Regions from separate parts of the Paenibacillus sp. V4I5 genome, predicted to be linked through region 1. Evidence: predicted binding sites of a transcription regulator. Region 1 holds the regulator's gene; the other holds the start of a gene.
What was found. The regulator NrdR, encoded in region 1, represses ribonucleotide reductase genes. The targets are predictions, from matches to a motif close to AACACNATATATNGTGTT.
Positions count from the first base shown of each region.

Region 2: nrdI (class Ib ribonucleoside-diphosphate reductase assembly flavoprotein NrdI) is a predicted target of NrdR. The motif match lies at 5,307-5,324, and genes of this name have one in related genera.

Region 1 covers NZ_JAUSZB010000002.1:2,707,885-2,718,176, forward strand. The annotation lists gene QFZ78_RS14280 (MFS transporter) at 125-1,294, opposite strand; gene QFZ78_RS14285 (winged helix-turn-helix transcriptional regulator) at 1,434-1,766, shown strand; gene QFZ78_RS14290 (NAD(P)H-binding protein) at 1,811-2,470, shown strand; gene QFZ78_RS14295 (MmcQ/YjbR family DNA-binding protein) at 2,487-2,834, shown strand; gene htpG (molecular chaperone HtpG) at 2,977-4,857, shown strand; gene QFZ78_RS14305 (transposase) at 5,039-5,275, opposite strand; gene QFZ78_RS14310 (hypothetical protein) at 5,794-5,967, opposite strand; cyclic di-GMP riboswitch class I at 6,051-6,147, shown strand; gene QFZ78_RS14315 (hypothetical protein) at 6,190-6,378, shown strand; gene nrdR (transcriptional regulator NrdR) at 6,543-7,022, opposite strand; gene QFZ78_RS14325 (alpha/beta-type small acid-soluble spore protein) at 7,138-7,362, shown strand; gene QFZ78_RS14330 (lytic transglycosylase domain-containing protein) at 7,464-8,042, opposite strand; gene coaE (dephospho-CoA kinase) at 8,039-8,635, opposite strand; gene QFZ78_RS14340 (MntP/YtaF family protein) at 8,718-9,461, opposite strand; gene mutM (DNA-formamidopyrimidine glycosylase) at 9,559-10,292, opposite strand, start outside.
Region 2 covers NZ_JAUSZB010000002.1:3,185,683-3,195,974, forward strand. The annotation lists gene QFZ78_RS16435 (helix-turn-helix domain-containing protein) at 1-963, opposite strand, end outside; gene nrdF (class 1b ribonucleoside-diphosphate reductase subunit beta) at 1,597-2,583, opposite strand; gene nrdE (class 1b ribonucleoside-diphosphate reductase subunit alpha) at 2,606-4,690, opposite strand; gene nrdI (class Ib ribonucleoside-diphosphate reductase assembly flavoprotein NrdI) at 4,677-5,036, opposite strand; gene serC (3-phosphoserine/phosphohydroxythreonine transaminase) at 5,626-6,714, opposite strand; gene thpR (RNA 2',3'-cyclic phosphodiesterase) at 6,856-7,611, shown strand; gene QFZ78_RS16465 (DUF421 domain-containing protein) at 7,726-8,586, shown strand; gene QFZ78_RS16470 (NUDIX hydrolase) at 8,603-9,223, opposite strand; gene QFZ78_RS16475 (mismatch-specific DNA-glycosylase) at 9,220-9,741, opposite strand; gene bioC (malonyl-ACP O-methyltransferase BioC) at 9,864-10,292, opposite strand, start outside.

The DNA.
Region 1 (10,292 bases):
CATTTATCTCTTGAAGCTCAATAGCCATATTAGATAATGACTCTGAGGACGCTGCGATTTCTTCCACAGATGCCAACTGCTCTTGTGCCGCTGCGGAGACATTATGAGTAGCGGAGGGCAAGAATCATTCAGGACTATAACTTTGAACCTTCTTCCCCACTCTAAAACTGAGGAAGGCTGCCGCCAACCCGAGCGCCACTATCATGCTTGCCATCCATGGATGATAGAAGACTGTCGAAGTCGCGTTCGCCATCACTCCCCCCGCTCCAGCTCCCACCGCTAATCCCAAATGAATGATGGATGTATTCAAACTGAGAACGAGATTGGATGACAGCGGCGCTTGTTGAATAAAATACGTTTGGATTGCTGGACCGGTCACGAACATGGAGAACACCATAAGAGCGATTAACATTAGACTGATAACTAATGATTCTACAAAAAAAGGCAGTAGAGCTAGAGCTGCTACATGAACGATAATACTTAGCGTAATGACGCGAGCCGCTCCCCATCTATCAACACCATAACCGCCTAAACGAGAACCGATAGCTCCAAAAATACCGAAAACAAGCATAATGATGCTTATATTGGAGGCCTTCAAATGTAGAACGTCTTGTATAAATGGCGTCAGATACGTAAATAAAATCGAATTACCCGATTCCCTAAAAAAGGTGAGGAACAAACCGCTTACGATGACGAGACTTCCCAACACTTTAAATTGCTGCCCGAACGGAACCGGAGCGTCCCCTTCGATCTCTGGAAGAAGGCGGAAGATTATAAATGTAATTAACAGGCTGAATAAGCCTAAAATAATGAAAATGGCTTGCCAACTCCACCAATTGGTGATGGCAATTCCAATCGGGACCCCTAATATCATAGCGCTGCTAAACCCAAGCACGATCGTGCCGATCGCACTTCCTAGTTTCTCAGCAGGCACTAATTTGGCAACCGCACCAAACACTACGACAAGGTAAACGCCTGCGCTTACCCCAAGAATAATACGAGAAACCATCAAGACCGAAATCTCCGAACTCCCAAAAGAAACCAAGCAACCCAAGATAAATACAGCCAATGAGCCTAGCAGCACTTTCCTACGCCCCATCCGGGAAGTAAGGGACACAATGATGGGGGTTCCAATCGCAAACGCAAGAGAATAGGCTGTGATTAGCTGCCCCGCTAGAGCGATAGAAATGTTTAAGTCTTCAGCAATGACATGAAGAATTCCGGCAACAACCAATTCGGAGGTCGCCGTTAGAAATACCCCTAGGGCAAGGATGTAGATAGACAGTCGATTCATTCGATTCATTCCTTTCTGCTATTCCGTGATCGTTTTATTGAAGTATAATAAGGTTACGATAATAATGTAAGAAGGCAAAATATTTGGACATTATCCAAGTATTTTGACTAACTAACTATAAGTAAGAAGGTGAAGCCACATGGAACCATTACAAGAAGATGTGCATGACTTCTCTAACATCTGTTCCGTATTGACTATACTTGGTGCCAAATGGGCCTTCCTAGTGATCGCGGAGCTATCTAAAGGCCCCAAACGATTTAAACAGCTTCATAGAGATTTAGCGATCGTCAAGACACAATCCTTAACGGATGTGCTGCGGCATTTAGAGCAAAACGGGATTGTTCTCCGTCAAGTAACTCCAACTGTACCCATAATGGTCGAATATTCATTGACGGAAAAAGGAATTGATTTTCAGACCGCTCTGAAAGAGATGGATAAATGGGCCAAGAGATGGGAAAGCAATAACCCCTAACGAAGATTCGGTCAAATCAAATGAAAGTGAAAGGTGTGTTAGATTTGAACGTCCTTCTTTTCGGAGCTACGGGTATGGTCGGACAAAGCGTGCTGCGCGAATGCCTCCTCGATCCTCAAGTTCAAAGTGTACTAGCTGTAGGTAGAAACACCACCGGTCAGAAACATCCCAAATTGCACGAACAGGTACAAGCTAATCTTCTGGATCTATCTGACATTGAGCATAAACTGTCGGGTTTCGATGCCTGTTTTTTCTGTCTTGGTGTCTCTTCCGCGGGTATGACCGAAGACCGCTATCGGGCAATAACCTATGATATTACCATGCATGTTGCTGAGACATTAGTGAGATTGAACCCTAACATGTCGTTCTTCTATGTAACTGGAATGGGAACCGATAGTACGGAAAATGGCCGCAGTATGTGGGCACGGGTGAAGGGAAAAACGGAGAATGATTTGCTAAAGCTTCCTTTTAAGGCGGCTTACATGTTCCGTCCAGGAGGTATTCTTCCATTGCACGGCGTCAAGTCCAAGACTAAACTATACCAAAGCATTTACACCATAACGAAACCTCTCTACCCTTTGTTAGAAAAATGGTTCCCGAATTCGGTTACGACTTCAGAAAAGATCGGACGCGCAATGATCAAAATTGCCAAGCAAGGTTATCCAAAATCAATCATTGAGGGCAGGGATATCAATCTCATTTGAGAATCGAGGGAAGATCATGGTTACTGCTGATGAAATTAGAAGCTTCGCGCTGTCATTACCGGAAACGGAAGAACATGACCATTGGGAAAAACCTTCCTTTCGTGTACGCAGCAAAATTTTTGCGGTTATCCAACCAGATGGTGTGTCACTCGTGATTAAAACGACCAAAGAAGATCGATCGGCTTACACCATGATGGATCCTGATGTTTATCAGATGCCAGATAGCTTCCAAAACTTAGCCTTCATGATTATTCGATTGGATCGTATCCATCCTCAGGAATGTCGTAATATGCTTACGCTAGCCTGGAGCCTTGTAGCTCCTAAGAAAGTCGTAAAAGCTTTTAATGGTGCGATAAGCTCATAGCAAAGTTGCGTTAAGCTCATATCGCATGAAATATTGACATTGAAAATTAGGAGTGTTATAAAGATAGGGATGGCACTCGAAGACTGAGAGTGCTAATAATCATCTCTGACTAATTTCTACATATTTGAAAGGAGATCTCCCATTGGAAAAGAAACAGTTTCAAGCTGAATCCAAGCGCTTATTGGAAATGATGATCAATTCGATTTATACGCAAAGAGAGATATTTCTAAGAGAGCTTATCTCCAATGCTAGCGATGCTATCGACAAAATTTACTACAAAGCTTTAACCGATGACACGTTAGTTTTTGACAAAGATAGTTATTTCATTAAAGTGATGGCCGACAAAACGAATCGCACACTTACACTGCGTGATACGGGTATTGGTATGACGAAGGAAGATTTGGAGAATAACCTGGGGATCATTGCGAAGAGCGGATCTTTGGCCTTTAAGAAAGAAAATGAAGCAAAAGACGGTCATAATATCATCGGCCAGTTCGGTGTTGGCTTCTATTCAGCGTTTATGGTTGCAGATGTCGTAACCGTAATTAGTAGAGCTTTAGGCAGCGATGTTGCTTACAAGTGGGAGTCCACTGGCGCTGATGGCTACACGATCGAAACGGCGGAGAAAGACGAAGTGGGCACAGAGATCATCCTGAAAATTAAGGATAATACAGAAGATGAGAACTTCGATGAGTTTTTAGACGAGTATCGTTTAAAAGCAATCATCAAAAAGTATTCCGATTTCATTCGTTACCCGATTAAAATGGACATTACCGGAAAAAGGCTGAAAGAAGGCAGCGAAAGCGACTTCGAGGATTACCAAGAAGAGCAGCATGTCAACAGCATGGTTCCAATCTGGAGAAAAAACAAAAGTGAACTGACTCCGGAAGATTACGAGAAGTTCTATCACGAGAAACATTACGGCTTCGACAAGCCGCTCAAACATATTCACGTTAGCGCAGATGGTGCTGTAGTCTATCAAGCTATCCTCTTTATCCCGGAAAATATTCCTTTTGACTATTATTCCAAAGAGTATGAAAAGGGCTTAGAGCTCTACGCCAATGGCGTATTGATCATGAATAAATGTGCGGACCTGCTTCCTGACTACTTCAGCTTCGTTAAAGGAATGGTTGATTCAGAAAGTCTATCGCTTAATATTTCCAGAGAAATGCTGCAGCATGACCGTCAGTTGAAGCTGATTGCCAAAAACATTTCGAGCAAGATCAAAGGCCAGCTGCAAAGCCTGCTGAAGGACGAAAGAGAGAAGTATGAGCAATTCTACAAATCCTTCGGCCGACAGCTTAAATTCGGTGTCTACAGCGACTACGGTAGCCATAAGGACCTCTTGCAGGATCTATTGATGTTCCATTCCTCTAAGGAGAAAAAGCTGGTTACGCTGGACGAATATGTGGCAAGAATGCCGGAAGATCAGAAGTATATTTACTACGCTTCTGGAGAATCGATGGAAAGAATTGATAAGCTTCCACAAACAGAGCTCGTCACGGATAAAGGCTATGAAATTTTGTACTTCACCGATGATATCGATGAGTTCGCGATCAAAATGATCATGACCTACAAAGAGAAAGAATTTAAATCCGTTTCAAGCGGCGATCTTGGTATTGAAGTGGATGACAACCAAACGGAAACAGAAGCTGACAAAAATGACAACAAAGAGCTTTTCGATTATATGAAAGACCTATTGTCAGGCAAAGTTACAAATGTAAAAGCATCCAAACGTCTTAAAAAGCATCCTGTGTGCTTATCGACGGACGGTGATGTGACGATCGAAATGGAAAAAATCTTAAATGCCATGCCGAATAATCCTAACGTTAAGGCTGAGAAGGTACTGGAAATCAACGTCAATCACGAAGTTTTCGCATCCTTAAAAGACGCTTTTGACAAAGACAAAGAAAAGCTGAATCTTTATACGGCTTTGTTGTACAATCAAGCGCTCTTAATCGAAGGATTGCCTCTTCAAGATCCGGTTGAATTCACGAACGATATCTGTAAAATCATGGTTTAATACGATTAAAGGGGCTGTCTCAAAAGTAACATTATAGATGTGTGGGACAGAACAATTGTTTAAAAATAGTGAATATTTGAATGAAAAAGGAGCTAAGCGGCTTGTATGTGCTTAGCTCCTTTGTTTTTGGCGTCCACCGCCACAGTGAGTGTGGGCAAGCGAAGCCACCCGACCTCCAGACTTACTTTGGTAAGCTTCGAAGCAGGAACCTTTTCGAACCGCTAGCCTTCTTCGCTGCGGGGCTTCTCACGTGGCTGGTTTTTAAACACAAATACTTCATGCTCACTTTGACTTCACGCTGTCCTGCAGCTTTCGTGCACTGCGGTTTCAACGGACATCCTTCACAACTTACACATCGGTAATGACGTTCCGTACTTCTGGACGGCTTTACCCCAAACAAAGGTATACCGATTGGCATTGGCTTCAATTTTGGTGCCGTCGACAAAGTAGTGCTCAAGTTGCACGTATTTATCGTCAGCAAGAAATTGAAGAACCGCGGGCCTATCTCACAGTCAGCTTCGGCGACTTTTTGCACAGCAACTTTTGCTGCAATGATGTATTTCATCGTTAGATTCAAGTTGAGGTCGCATTACGATTGCTGCAACGATGTTTTATATCGTTACGAGGGCGATTGGGCGAATAACTGTTCATAAAAGGTTGATGGAACGATGTTTTACATCGTTGCAAGGGAGCTCAATCATCATTTTAATGCTGTAACGATACTTTTCATCATTGTGTCACAGGTCGGTAAACTCTGCGTGGACTGTTTATCTCTCAGACATATTCGACTACTTTTTGAAAAGTTCAGCTCCCACTTTAAGTATTCGCAATATGTCTGCTACTTCCATTGGAAAAATCCAATGGAAGTATGAATTTCGTTCTGAATACCGCTTAGAGCAAATGTCCCAGAAAGTAAGTATGCCTTTTTTTATATGATCAACCACTCTTATAATCGGGAAAGGTTTCCTTTACCTCATATTGTTTCTTCGAATCCGAGTTTGCATACACATAAGCCAATAAGCGATCTTGATCAATTCCGAGAGAGTTAGCAACTTTTACGATATCTAATTCATAAGAAATGCTTGGAATTTGATTGGACTTGACGGACATATGCTTCAACCATCCTTCGAATAATGTAATTAATGGAAACTCAATCGGTAAATATGATATAGTTTTCTTACAAACATAAATCGGTACGATAAAGGCAAAACCACTGAAAAGTGGTGACGCAAAGCTACAGGGACTAAAATGGCATTCTGTGAATGTCCAAAATGTCAGCCAGCTACCGCCTCCGTCCGATTCATGTAGAAAGACTAGGAGGGAACAAAGATAATGGGAAAAATTTCGGTGGATGGTAGAATGAGTATGGATGTACAGCAATTAATTGATAACTTGCACCTTCCAGAAAGTGATCTTTTGAATATGTTCTCCTTTAAGTTTGATAACAACGTTTTAACCCAAGATGAAGCTATTCGGTTTATTCATTTTCTCCGAAGTGAACTGGACAAACGCACTCAATAAAGGAATTATGCACGAAAGCACACAAAAATACAGTCGGTTGATGTCTAAAGATTTATTTTTTTCAAATATATTTTAATCGCACAATTGTTGATTTCACGGGAAAAAATGAGAAAAGACAACGGGAATCCCGCTGTCTTTTTCTTATTTTTTGTCATATTTAGCGATTATTTATCCCGGAGAAGTCCGGTGTCATGCTTTCCCAATATTTGCGTTAACTCCTTCAGGAACATATTAATGTCCTTAAACTGCCGGTATACGGAGGCAAAGCGAATGTACGCCACTTCATCGACGGGGTACAGCTGTTCCATGACGATTTCTCCAATGCTTAAACTATCCACTTCAGCATGAGCCGTGGTGCGAAGCTGCATTTCCACTTCAGAAACCATCATCTCAAGCCTCTCCATCGATACAGGTCGCTTTTCACAAGCTCGAATCAAGCCTCTTAATATTTTCTCTCGACTAAATTCTTCCCTACTTCCATCTTTCTTAATCACGATTAACGGAGTTTCTTCCACCATCTCAAATGTGGTGAATCTTCTCGCGCATTTCTCACATTCTCGACGACGACGAATCGATTTGTTTTCATTGGCTGAACGTGAATCAAGAACTTTCGTACCGGAATAGTCACAGAACGGACACTTCATTCGCTATCTCTCCTTTCTCTCTTCTCTTCTTTGATCTATTACCATATGTTACATGTCATGAACTTAGGAGATATGCACACAATACTATTACCAAACGACAAGGAGGTGAACAGACATGGGCGCAGGACAAAACCGTAACAGCAATACTTTAGTTGTTCCTCAAGCTAACGCAGCCTTGGATCAGTTAAAATACGAAGTAGCGCAAGAACTTGGTATCGCCATCCCACAAGATGGTTATATGGGTAATATGGCTACTCGTGATGCTGGTGCCATTGGTGGTAACATCACTCGTCGCTTAGTACAAATCGCAGAGCAATCCTTGGCTGGTCAATTCAAGTAATCTTGAATCCTAGCTATTGAGCTCTAAAACAGGAAGTATTGGACTCTAAGCCCCCAAAAGGAGCTAGTCCAATGCTTCTTTGTTTATGTAGAGACGGAATCCTAATCCTTCTTTCCCCACTGCTGAGAATAAAGCTTCGTGTATTTCTCGTAATAATAGAGTACCCGCTGTACATAGTGACGTGTTTCTCCGAATGGAATCTGATTAATATGCTCTTCTGAACCATCCCAAACGTCATTTTGCTTCCATTTATTCACATTGCCTTGACCTGCATTATAAGCCGCAATCGCATAAATTAAATTACCATTATAATGCTTCTTAAGCCAGCTCAAATACCAAGAACCAAGATTAATATTTACGTCCACTTTTAATAAATCTTCCTGCACATGAGGCCCTAAATTCGTGGATTCTACAATCCACTCTGCCGTATCAGGCATCAACTGCATGAGGCCTAAAGCACCCTTGCTTGACTCCAAATGATATTTATAATTCGTCTCCACCCTAATAATCGCAGCAATTAGAAATGGATCTATATTGTGTTTCGCCGCGCTCTGCCTAATTTCCTGCTCAAAATAGATCGGGTACAGCTTTCTTCCGATAAAATCACTATTCATAAAGAGAACCAGAACAAAACAAACAAGAAGCAGGGCAAAAACTCGTTTTTTACGTAAAAAGGTCATGAAAGCCCCTTTCCTAACCAAAACCGCTCCACTTCAGCGTTAGTTTCTTCCCATGTACCGCTGTTGTCAATGACAACATCCGCGAATTTACGTTTCTCCTCAATGGACATCTGAGCATCAATGCGATTATTCGCCGCACTTTCTGACAGTCCATCTCGCTGCATTAGCCGCTCCAACTGGACTGGACGTGGTACATAAACAACCATAACTTCTTGAAACATGAAGGATAAATTAGATTCGATTAATAAAGGGACATCGACCACAACAAGCTTGTCTGGAAATTGCCTTTCATAGGCCTCCATCTGTTCACGTATTTGTGCACGAATTGGCGGATGCAGAATACTTTCCAGCTGCTTGCGTGCCTCCGTATTACCAAAAATGATCTCGCCAAGCTTCTTGCGATGAAGTGAGCCATCTACCTGAAGAACAGCTTGTCCAAAATGTGCAGCAACCTGTTCAAGAACAGGGCTGCCGGGCTCGACGACATCGCGGGCTATCATATCCGCATCTACTAATAGGGCGCCGCGGCTAACCAGCATGGCGCTAACCGTGCTTTTGCCGCAAGCGATACCTCCTGTTAACCCGATATTCATGGGCAAATCTCTCCTAATCGTTTTCCACTCGGAAAACTTTCTCATATCCCAAAGATTTACGAAATACTAGTAAAAGGACGTGCTACAACAATTTAAATAGACCCATGATAATAAGTACACATCCCGGAAGTACAGACAGTTTCTTCATCCAATTCATCTCCGCATACCGTAAACCAAACCGCAAACCTAATGCAATAAATAAACCACTTGATATCGAAATGACGGAAGCTGTTAACAGTGGAACGAAACCAATTAAAGCGGCGCCAATGCCTGCACCGAACGCATCCAAAGATAGCGCCAAACCAAGCAATGTTGCCTCTGAAGCCGAAATATTACCCGATTTGTCAACGTCTGCAATGGATGGCGTTCGCAAAATTTGAATAACCAGTCCGAAGCGTTTCAGCTCGATATTCAATATTTCCTTCGTTCTCTGCAACGTATCAAACGTGAGAATTTCTCCAGAACCCGGATGCTTACCCTCTTGTAAAGGAAGAACACCGCTTATCGATGCTTGATCTAAAGATGCGACTCTCCCCCGTTCCTGATGCTCTTGAGGCTTTTGTTGTCTCATTTGTGCCAATGCCCAGATGCCAATTCCGATTAATATAAGAGCACCGATTCGCTTAGCTACCAAGAGAGACATGAAGGACGACATCAGTACACCGATCTGCATCGAGCTGTAGATAATGATACCAGACCAAAGCGATATAATCCCAATGGAGAGGAGTGGAATTCGTATTTTACGTAATCCATACATCACACCGACGCCGAAGCCGTCCAAGGAAACTGCGAAAGCAAGAATAAGTAGTGAAACTACAGGAAGCATAATACCCCTCCTAAGAGTTATACCTAGAAACTAGCTTGTAAGCCGTTTATCTAGGCTAATTACTCCATATCATATGGGGAGGGGGGGCTTCAGGTGCCTATTTCTCTGACTTCTTTCGGTTTCTAGTCTGCTTTAACGGTTGGCAGGTTGGGCAAATATGCGTTCCTCTGCCGCCAACAACGGTTTTGTAGATCTCACTCCCGCATGTTTTACAGGGCTCGGACTGTCTGCCATAAATGTTCAGTTGATGCTGGAACAAGCCAATTTCGCCTTGTCCATTCACATACGATTTGATGGAGGACCCACCAACTTCAACTGATTCACGAAGGGTACGTATGATAGCTGAGTGAAGGAGTACGAGTTCCTTCTTGCTCAACGAGGAGGCTTCGCGCTCTGGATGAATGCCAGCCAAGAAAAGGGACTCGTCTACATAAATATTCCCGATACCCACGATATATTCTTGATTCAGCAGCAGCGGTTTTATCTTCGTCGAACGATGAGCGATCCGGTCTCGAAAAGCCTCGAAGGTGAAGCCTTCATCAAGCGGTTCAAGTCCAAGCTTATGCAGCGGAGGCTGCGTGAGATCTTCCCCTTTGGGAAACAGATGCATCGTTCCAAATTGTCTAACATCCTTATAGCGGAGCTCGCTGCCATCGGTGAAGCGGAACAACACATGGGTGTGAAGCTCCAACGGATCTTCACCAGCATACAGACCGTACCGTCCTTCCATCCGCAGATGAGAAACCATGACGTAATCAGTAAGTATGAAGCGCAGAAATTTCCCTCTGCGTTCTATCGTCTCAACCGTCTGACCTTGCAGAAGAACCTCAA
Region 2 (10,292 bases), 480 kb from region 1:
TCTCAAAAAGAGGTAGGTAACAAGTCCGCCCATGATAAGGCTTAAAATAACACTGGCGTAAATTAGCTTCTTCATGTATTTCATCTTGTCGTCAAATAATTCAGCGGGTATCGTCGATATGTATTTCCACCCTGTGCTGCCAGAGGTGATATAGGAAACAGCTGCCTTTTTACCAGAATCCGCGCTGATAAACATCCCATTTTTTCCAGAGAGCTTGTCGTAATCCAGAAAATCAGCTCTAGATTCGAAACCAGTCGAAGCAACTAGACGGTTTTCCTTATCTAAGACCGCTATCGAGGTTTGATCCGAAGTGGATGGAATATTATCCAGCAATTTGGAATCCTTAATGACAAATAAAATGACCGCGCCTGGATGATCTGGGTTGGCGAGTATGACGGATTTGGCATACATCACAGCTTTGACTGAATGGCCGTCTTCCCTAAACGTAATGGGTGCGTATTCCTGGATGTAAGGCTTATCAAAAAACTTCGCCCACTCCTCGTAGCTCATCGCGTCTTTCTCGCGAATCTTTTCGAACAACATACGGCTGTTCGTGTGATCACGTGTGGATATAACCGTGTCGCTATTCCGGTAGTAAATGTAGATTTGTTCAATAAAATCATTCGCAGTCTGATATACTCGCAGATCGTTGGCAATGCTGACCAAATCGTAATAGTCACTATCCGTCAATGGCTTCACCGTATTCATGAAACCGGTTACCAATTTACTTAAAGCGATTTCCAAGCTTAACCGTTCAATACCGCGAAGGCTGTTATCGATCGCTTGCTCCATCTGCTCCAGGGCTGATTTGTTCGCACGGTTGACTTCCGATTCCACCACATGCCAGGCAGCTGCGTATAGAATCCCACTAATAATAATCGGGATAAGAAGTACAGAGATATAAGATATAAGCCACGTAACGATAACACTACGTTTGTTGAACCGGATTCGAGCAAGACTCATTGGATTACCCCTCATCACCATGTTGTAACTGCTTTCACCATCATTATACAGAAAATATGGAAGGATTGAAGTTATTTCATATATTATCGGCTATTCCACTTAGCTTCAAAGCTAAGCATATCCGAAACATTTGAATAGAACTTTCAATTACATGGAATCCACCCCACCTGAATTTCAAAGTAATGCGGATCCAACTCCATGTAAACAATCCCGTTTCAGATTACACCGTCATTGTATGATCGAGTGTTTATTAATTGTTGCAATTTCTACAACAATTCACGCGCCCAACGGCTTTTTTGGTCTTTGAAGTTGCAGTTTGTACAACATTTCGAACCCATTTGTTGCGAAATGGCCCGTTTGGGGCCAAATTGTTGTACATTATGCAACAACGAAGGGTGAGAGGCGGGATCTAGGCAGCAATTGTTGCACTTTCAACATCATTCAACCGAGTATATGGAATCATTCATTCATCCGGCAACCTCATGTCAACATATTTGATGATGGATTCCGATTTAAACAACTCCATGTAGAACAAGGATGGATGAATGAATCGACAGTGAGGTCAGCCCGCTTACCCCTTAACTCATAAGACAACAAAGGACCTGACGAAAACCGTCAGGTCCTACTTTATGTTCAATCCCCAAAAAGGAAATCATCATCCGTCAACGCTTCAACGTGAATCGTACGTACATATCCATTTCCCTTTTTCGAGAAAAAGTCATGCTGCTTCGTCTTCGTGCTCAGACCGTTAAGAACAATCGGATTAATATCCTCTTCTTCGAAAATTGGGTCTACGCCCAGGTTCATGAACGCTTTATTCGCGTTGTACCGTAAGAAAGCTTTCACTTCTTCTGCCAAGCCCAAGGTTCCATATAGACTTTCAGTATAGCTTTCCTCATTGGCATGAAGCTCCTTCAGCAAGGCACACAATGTTGTGTATGCCTCATCCTGTTCCGCAGGGCTTAACTGCGCATAAACCTCTTGTGCCAGGACACCGATATACAGACCATGAATACTCTCATCGCGTAAAATCAAATCGATGATTTCGCCACTGCTTGTCATTTTACCCTGTCCGGCTAAGTAAAGCGGATAATAGAAGCCGCTATAGAACAAGTAGCTCTCCAGCAAGACAGATGCTGCCATAGCTAAATACAGCTCTTTAGTCGTTCTAATATTTTCATAGAAATGGGAAATTTTATTTGCCTTGAACTGCAAGTAAGGATTACGCTCCACCCACAGGAAGAGCTCATTGATTTCTTCCGTTGTAGACAACGTGGTGAAAATACTGCTGTAAGACTTCGCATGTATTTGTTCCATCATACCCATGAAGCTTAGCACAGCTTTGCGCTGCAGCCCATCGACATGCTCAAGAATCTTCGGCATGCCGACGCCGCCTTGCATGGTATCAAGCAGCGTAAGCCCACCGAGTACTTTCATGTAAAGCTCACGTTCTTCACCGCTTAACGTGATCCATGACATTTTATCATCAGATAATGGGATTTCCTCATCTGTCCAGAACTGCATAATATTTTGATTCCAGAAAGTGATCGTAAAATCATCATCGGGACGATTCCAATTCACAGCTTTCCTGGCATTATTTAGGGTAGTGGCCGTACTCATTTATATTTAATCCCCTTCCAAATTACACCGAGCAGCTGACGCATTCCTCAACGGATAGCTGATTCGTTCGCGTGTAGTAGAGCGATTTAAGTCCTTTGTGTGCCGCATAGAGGTATAGTTTAGCAAGTTGTCTCGTCGAAACATCGCTATTTACATGTAAAATCGTTGAAATCCCTTGATCCACATGTATTTGAATTTCTGCAATAAGATCAAGAATCTTAAACTGATCCATTTGATAAGCAGATTTATAGTAAAAGAAATTATCACGTGCCATGAAAGGCATCGGATAGTACGTAGTTGAGTTCGCATAAGTTCGAGTCTCGATCGGTTCAACAATCGGCATGACACTCGAGGTTGCATTTTGAATATAAGAAATGCTTTGTGTTGGAGCAACGGCCAATCGGTAAGCATGATAAAGACCATTGGTTTTTACATCTTCGTTTAACTTGGCCCAGTCGCTTGGTGATGGAATCGGCATTCCCTCAAACAAGGACTTCACTTTATCCGTAAGCGGACGGTAATCCGTCTCTATGTACCGGTTGAAATAGGCGCCATTCGCATACTCGGATAGCTCAAAGCCTTCGAAGGTTTGCCCCGATGATTTGGCAATTTCCATACTTTGCTCAATCGAATAATAGTTCATAGCCATGAAGAACGTGCGGACGAAATCTTTGGCTTCATCACTCTCATAGCTAATTTTGTTCTTAGACAAGTAGCCATGAAGATTCATAACACCGAGACCAACGGAGTGCAGCTCACGATTTGCTTTGGCAACCCCCGGCGCATTGCTGATCGTCGTCATATCACTAACCGAAGTCAAGGCAATCATGCCCTCGTGAACGGTTTCGCGCAGCTTCTTACGATCCATTACGTTTGCAATGTTCATGGAAGCAAGGTTACAGCTGATATCTCTAAGAATAAGGTCATCTTGGCCGTAATCGTTGATTTCCGAAGTTTCTTGCAGTTGGAAAATCTCAGTACAGAGATTAGACATTTTAATCGTACCGATACCTTTCAGGGCATGATCCCTGTTAGCATTCGAACGGTTCATCATATATGGATAACCGGATTCCAGTTGGGTAGTCGCAATTTTAACTAGCATGTCACGCGCACTCATGACAACCTTTTTCTTCACTTTCGGATTGGCCAGCAGTTCATCATACATCTCATCGAGATCAATATCATCCAAATGCTTACCATAGGTTTGTAGTACCGTGTAAGGAGCAAATACATGCAGCGGCTTGTTCTCTTCAGCCAACTTGTAAAACTTGTTCGGTACAATGAGACCGATGGACAGTGTCTTCAGGCGAGATTTCTCATCCGCATTAATTTTCTTACTATCTAGGAACTCCATAACGTCCCAGCCGAAAATGTTGTAATAAGCGGCTCCGGAACCTTTACGCTGCCCCATTTGATCTGCGTAGGAGAACGCATCCTCCATGAGCTTAAGAACCGGCATAATACCTTTTGCGGCGTTTTCCACACCTTTAATCGTTTCCCCGCGTCCACGAAGCTTGGACAAGTTAACGGCTACGCCACCGCCAATTTTGGAAAGCTGCATGCAGGTAGCTAGCACGTAGTTAATAGAATTAAGAGAGTCGTCCATCTCCAGCAGGAAGCAGGATACCATTTCGCCTCGGCGGCTCTTACCTGCATTAAGGAACGTTGGTGTCGCTGGTTGCAAGCGTTGTTCCATCATCGATACTGCAAGCACTCGCGCAGTTTCTACGTTCCCACGTCCCAAGTACAAAGCAACAATAGCAACGCGATCCGGGAAATGTTCCAGGTATAAAGATTTATCATCACTGCGTAACGCGTAATCCGTATAGAATTTCGAAGCTGCCATGTAGGAGGCGAACTCGAATTGATTATCGTGGGCCACTTGATAAACATCGTTAACTTCATCTTGCGTATATTTCTCATATACGTTCTCGTAATAGTTATGATCGATCATATAACGAACTTTAGAAGAAGTATCGGGGAAAGTGAGGCTTTTACTGTGGACTTCCTTCATAAAAACTTCAACAGCTTCTTTATCCTTCTCTAGTTGGAAAAAGTCATCCGCTCCGCGTTGCATCAATAAATTATTCAGCTCAATGTGCCGCAATTGCATGTACCCCCTGAACAAATCGTTCTACGTCATTTTTGGTGCCGGATAACTCAAACTTGGTTAACACAGGCACATCGTACTGCTGTGAGATCGTATCTGCGCTTTTGGCAAATCCGTCTCCCCAGTTACGGTTACCACTTGCTGCTACTCCGATAAGACGAGAGGCATTGCTTTCTAGGAAAGAAGCTACCTTCGGAGGAACTTGACCAAAACCGGTTGTATAGGTAACCAGCACGAAGGGCTCGTCCATCTTCATCGCTTCCTCAATTTGAATCGCTGGCATTTTGAGTTTAGCAATAAACCGGCGAACATTTCCCGTCTTCGAATCGTAAGCAATCAGCATGGGCTTCCGTCTCCTAACACTCTCTTATTCTCTATTTAGTACCGCTTATGTAAGTAACCCTATATGTAGTAAACAAATGAATCATTCCGCTCAATTTAAGAGGAATACGCCATGTCTTTTCGACAATATATGCGAATTTCAGGATTACGCGACCTAGGAAAAAGGCGGTAATCACGCGGTTTATCACGGAATTTGATTCTATTTTTTCACAAATTCTAGTAGTTGTGTGTTTCGCTTTTTTTACGATATCTAGTTGATAGATTCAAATTTATATCAATATATTGTGTTTGTCAACGAGCAAAATGGCTCGTTTTGACTATTAAAATACGTAAACCTAGACAGGACGTGGCTCGGAAGGCTTTGAAAATTTATTTTCAATTTTGACTTGAAATTTTCGAATTTGTCGAAAGCAAGACTAGGGCTTTGATCTCACTAGATATAGATCTATCCCGCCCCAAATACAAGCTCACCAAACCGTCCCAGAGTCCTTCTAAGGTCGTTAATAGCGATGATGCCACATTCCTATCCAGAAGCAAAAAAAGCTATTCACGCGCACACGAGGGTGCCGTGAATAGCCTAATCTTATTTCTTAACCGTTGCGTTTTTGGAAATCACTCATGAATTCAGCGAGCGCTTTGCATGATGCATAAGGAACAGCATTATACGTAGATGCTCTCAAACCGCCTACACTGCGATGACCCTTCAACCCAACAAATCCGTTCTGTTCGGTTTCCTTAATGAACTTCTTCTCCAGCTCTTCATCCTTCAAGCGGAACGTGATGTTCATCGCGGAACGACTGCCCGCATCAACTGGTCCACGGTAGAAACCGCCGCTTTGGTCGATTGCGCTATAAATTAGACCTGATTTCTCAAGGTTATTTTTTTGGATAACAGCTAGTCCACCTTGTTCCTGAATCCATTTCAATACCAGGTTCATCATGTAGATTGAATATACTGGTGGTGTATTGTATAGGGAATTGTTTTTGCTATGGATTTCGTAGCGAAGCATGGTTGGAATCGTTTTAGGCAGATCTTGTAATAAATCTTCCTTGATAATAACCACCGTTACACCAGAAGGACCTAGATTTTTTTGCGCTCCTGCATAAATCATGCCGAATTTCGAAATATCAACAGGACGGCTCAAGATATCGCTGGACATGTCCCCAATTAACGGCACATTCCCTGTATCTGGAAAGCTTTGGAACTGAGCACCTTCAATCGTTTCGTTCGAAGTCAGATGCAGATAAGCAGAATCCGGATGAATGTTGATTTCTTTCAAGTCCGGAATTTTCATAAATTTCTGTTCTTTCGAGCTTGCTGCGATGGCAACTTCTCCGAACAAGCTTCCTTCCTGAACAGCTTTCTCCGCCCATGCACCTGTAAGTACATAGCTGCCTACTTTACCTGGCTTTAGAAAATTAAGCGGAATCATGGCGAATTGTGTACTCGCACCACCTTGCAAAAACTGCACTTGATACCCATCAGGGATGCTAAAAATTTGCTTCAACAATTGCTGCGTTTCATTATGTACTTGCTCGAACTCCGCGCTGCGGTGAGAAATTTCCATAATGGACATGCCGATGCCTTTAAATTCGACAAGCTCCTCTTGTGCTTTCTGCAGTACTTCGAGCGGTAATGCCGCAGGCCCTGCGTTAAAGTTATAGGCCCTATTTCCCATGAATGACCACACCTTTGCTTTTTTGTATTATCGCTATGATAGCAATATTCTCCTCATGCATCAAGTAAAACCTCAGTTGGCAATGCTAGGAGAAGTACGAAGAAGAGAACAGATTTGGATACAAAAGGAGCCTAATTACTTATGATAATGCTTGATTCGATAGGAGAAAGATCTACAAACGCTGCAAATTCTGAACAATCAAACACCTCAAATCACACAAACGCTTCAAGTTCCACGAACACACAAAGTTCAACAAACGCTTCAAGTTCCACAAACTCACAAAGTTCAACAAAAACACAAAGTTCAACAAACGCCTCCGAAATGTATCGGCTGTTCGTAGGGATTCAGCTCCCGCAAGACGTCCAGCGGGTGCTCGACATATGGAAAGACAGCATCCAAAAGGTGCTGCCTTTCCAAAAGTGGACGCATCCGCAGGATGTCCACGTCACGTTAAGCTTCCTCGGCGACGCATCCGCCGAGACGGCTGAAGCGCTGGCGGCCGACCTGCGCCAGCTTGCTGCAGCTGCGCTGCCGCTGACCCTGCACGCCGAGGGCCTCGGCGTGTTCGGACCTCCGGCGGCGCCGTCGATCCTCTGGGCGGGCCTCGCCGGCGACCTAGACGCGCTTGCTGCGCTGCAGCGCGAGGTCGCCGGCGTCTGCGCCCGCCACGGCTTCCCGGCCGAGGCTCGCGCCTACCGGCCGCACCTTACACTAGCCCGCCGCTACCGCACAGCGGCGGGGCCTTTCAAGCGCTCCGCCCTAGCAGCGGCTGGGGCGCCTGCCGGCGGCTGGCCCGCGTGGCGAGTAGAGGACATCGTCCTCTACCGCAGCCACTTGGGCCGTCAGCCTGCGTACGAGCCGCTAAACGTGCTCCCTTTTGGGGAACCGTCTACTTAATACTTTCACTTTATTACCGGCACTGGATTTAATATCTTGTTTTTGTATAACTTTCAATAATTATACAAACAATTAAACCAATTGATTAGGGTTAATAAAAGAGGAGGACCCCCTGTGCCAACTTGGCTTGAAATTGTTTTACGTACATTATTAGCAGTAGTCGTGCTTTTCGTTATGACAAAGTTGTTGGGTAAAAGACAAATTTCTCAGCTTTCCTTCTTCGAATACATTACGGGTATTACAATTGGCAGTCTAGCAGCTTACATCTCATTAGATTTGGATGCGAATTGGTTTCTAGGTTTGGTATCCATATCCGTTTGGGTTGCATGCTCTTTAATCATTGAATTCTTGCAGCTTAAAAGTAAAAAAATGCGGGATTTTATTGATGGTAAAGGAACCGTACTGATTAGAGACGGAAAAATTTTGGAAGATAATTTAAAGAAAGAACGACTCACCCTCGATGAACTCATGGAACAATTAAGAAAGAAATCCGCATTTAAAGTGGCTGATGTTGAATTTGCTATCATGGAAGCAAGTGGAGATATTAATGTTCTATTAGCTCGTAAACACCAACCGCTGACTCCAAGTCATTTGGGCATCAAAGTCGCCCCGGAGAAGGAGCCCCAAACCGTTATCATAGACGGTAACATTATGAACGAAGCATTGGCCACCATCGGTTTTAGCCGGGGATGGTTGCAAACAGAATTAGATAAACTGGCTGTGACAGTTGAAAATGTATTTCTAGGTCAAGTCGATTCTTACGGCCAATTGTTTGTGGATTTGTATGACGACAAGATCAAAGTCCCCCTGCCGCAAGAAAAGGCATCCTTATTTGCTACAATAAAAAAATGCGAAGGCGATCTGATGTTGTTTGGGCTTACTACGAAAAATAAAGATGCAAAAGAAATGTACGAACAATGCTCAAAGCAAATGGAGGAAATCATCGCACAACTGAAACCTGTACTTAAGCGTTAAGTCCTTGAACGTTTGGCTAGTCGAACAGCGTCTGCGCTGTGTGGTCACGGGCAAGGTCGAACATCCGCTGCAGTTGCTCAGCGGTGTTTCGCTCCACCGAGAGCGGCGGCAGCTCGCTCTCGCCGAAGAATTGGGCACCGGTCGTTTCCAGACCGGCTTCAAGTGCTTCCCCGCCCACCAGCTCGCACAAGATAAACATCTTGTACACGTGGTTTGCCGAGGGTGGGTGTGCGTGGCGCTCTTTATCGAAGACCGCCAGCAATCGCACCGGCTTGACATCATAGCCAGCTTCCTCGCGGGTCTCCTTGACGGCGACCTCCGACGGTGTAAGGCCGATGTCCGCCCAGCCCCCAGGCAAAGCCCAAGCACCGTCAGCTCTTTCCTTCACAAGCAGCAGCTTGTTCTCTCTCAAGACGACGGCCCGAATATCTACTTTCGGCGTCTGATACCCCGTGTCGCTGGCGAACAAAGCCGTCACCTTATCGATCGGTGTCTCTGAGAAATAACTCATCATCTCCACGCTGATCTTGCGCAGCGCCTCGTATCGCTCCAAGTCATAACCATTCTCACCATAGGTAAGTCCGGCTTGACTAATCGCCTGAATTTCTTTGGCCCACTCCAACCATGGGATATTCATCCGTTCCCCAACTCCGTTTCAATATATTTCTTGATGCCGCTATAAATTGCTACCATATCTTCAAGCTTCATCCGAACAAGCCCACTAGAGGAGGGACATACATAGTCGATCACACCTTCAACCACCGGATCCTGTTGACTCCCCCAACTCATCCCCCTACGGCCGCTATACTGTTCATATACCCCTTTTCCTACAAAACAGGCAACACGAGGTCGAAAAGCCTTGATCTTTTGTTTCAAAATAAGTCGACCTTCTCGGTATTCCTCAGGCGTAATTTCAGCAGCCGTTAACGAAGGGCGAGCCACGATATTCGTAAATCCATACCCAAGCTTCAGCAGATCCCCATCCTCTTGAGGTTTATACAGCCGAGGTGTTAATTCCGCTTGGAAAAGGATCCGATAAAAGCGATTGCTTGGATTCGCATAATGATGACCCGTTTCTCCAGATCGTATACTGGGGTTATACCCCACGAAAAGTATCCTTAAATGCTCCTGCAGATGATCCGAAATAGGCTCTATGCTCAACGTTTAGGCACCTCCACCGGCACGACGAATTTTTTGTCTTTTCAATAGGTTACCATGAACGCCTAAAAACCAAAAGCCGAGGTACAGGACCCCGGCTTCAGAAGATATCTGATTTTCTATCTATGAACATATGAATGAGAGACCCTAGCTTGGATCAAAAGAAGATCATAAGTGGCAGCGATGCCTCCCTTTATGCTGAATTTATCTTCATATGCCTTATACATGTTGGCGAACAGCCGTCGCGAGCTGAGGCCAGGCGTAGCGACGGCTTCTGAAGTGCTAGCTCCCATTGCTTTAACCGAATGGAGAAAATCTCTAACGGATGAATACGTTTCTTTTTGAATCGAACGCTCTTTTTGGATACTAGAAAACCCTGCTTCCATGAGCAAGTTTTTCCACTGAGTATCGGATTGAAAAGACAGTCCGTGCCGCTGTGGATCCATGCCGCTGGCTCTATACACATCATTAAATGACTGATGCAGCTCGATAAACGTTTCCGGTCCGAATGTTGCGAACACCAGTAAGCCTCCAGGACGAAGCATCTG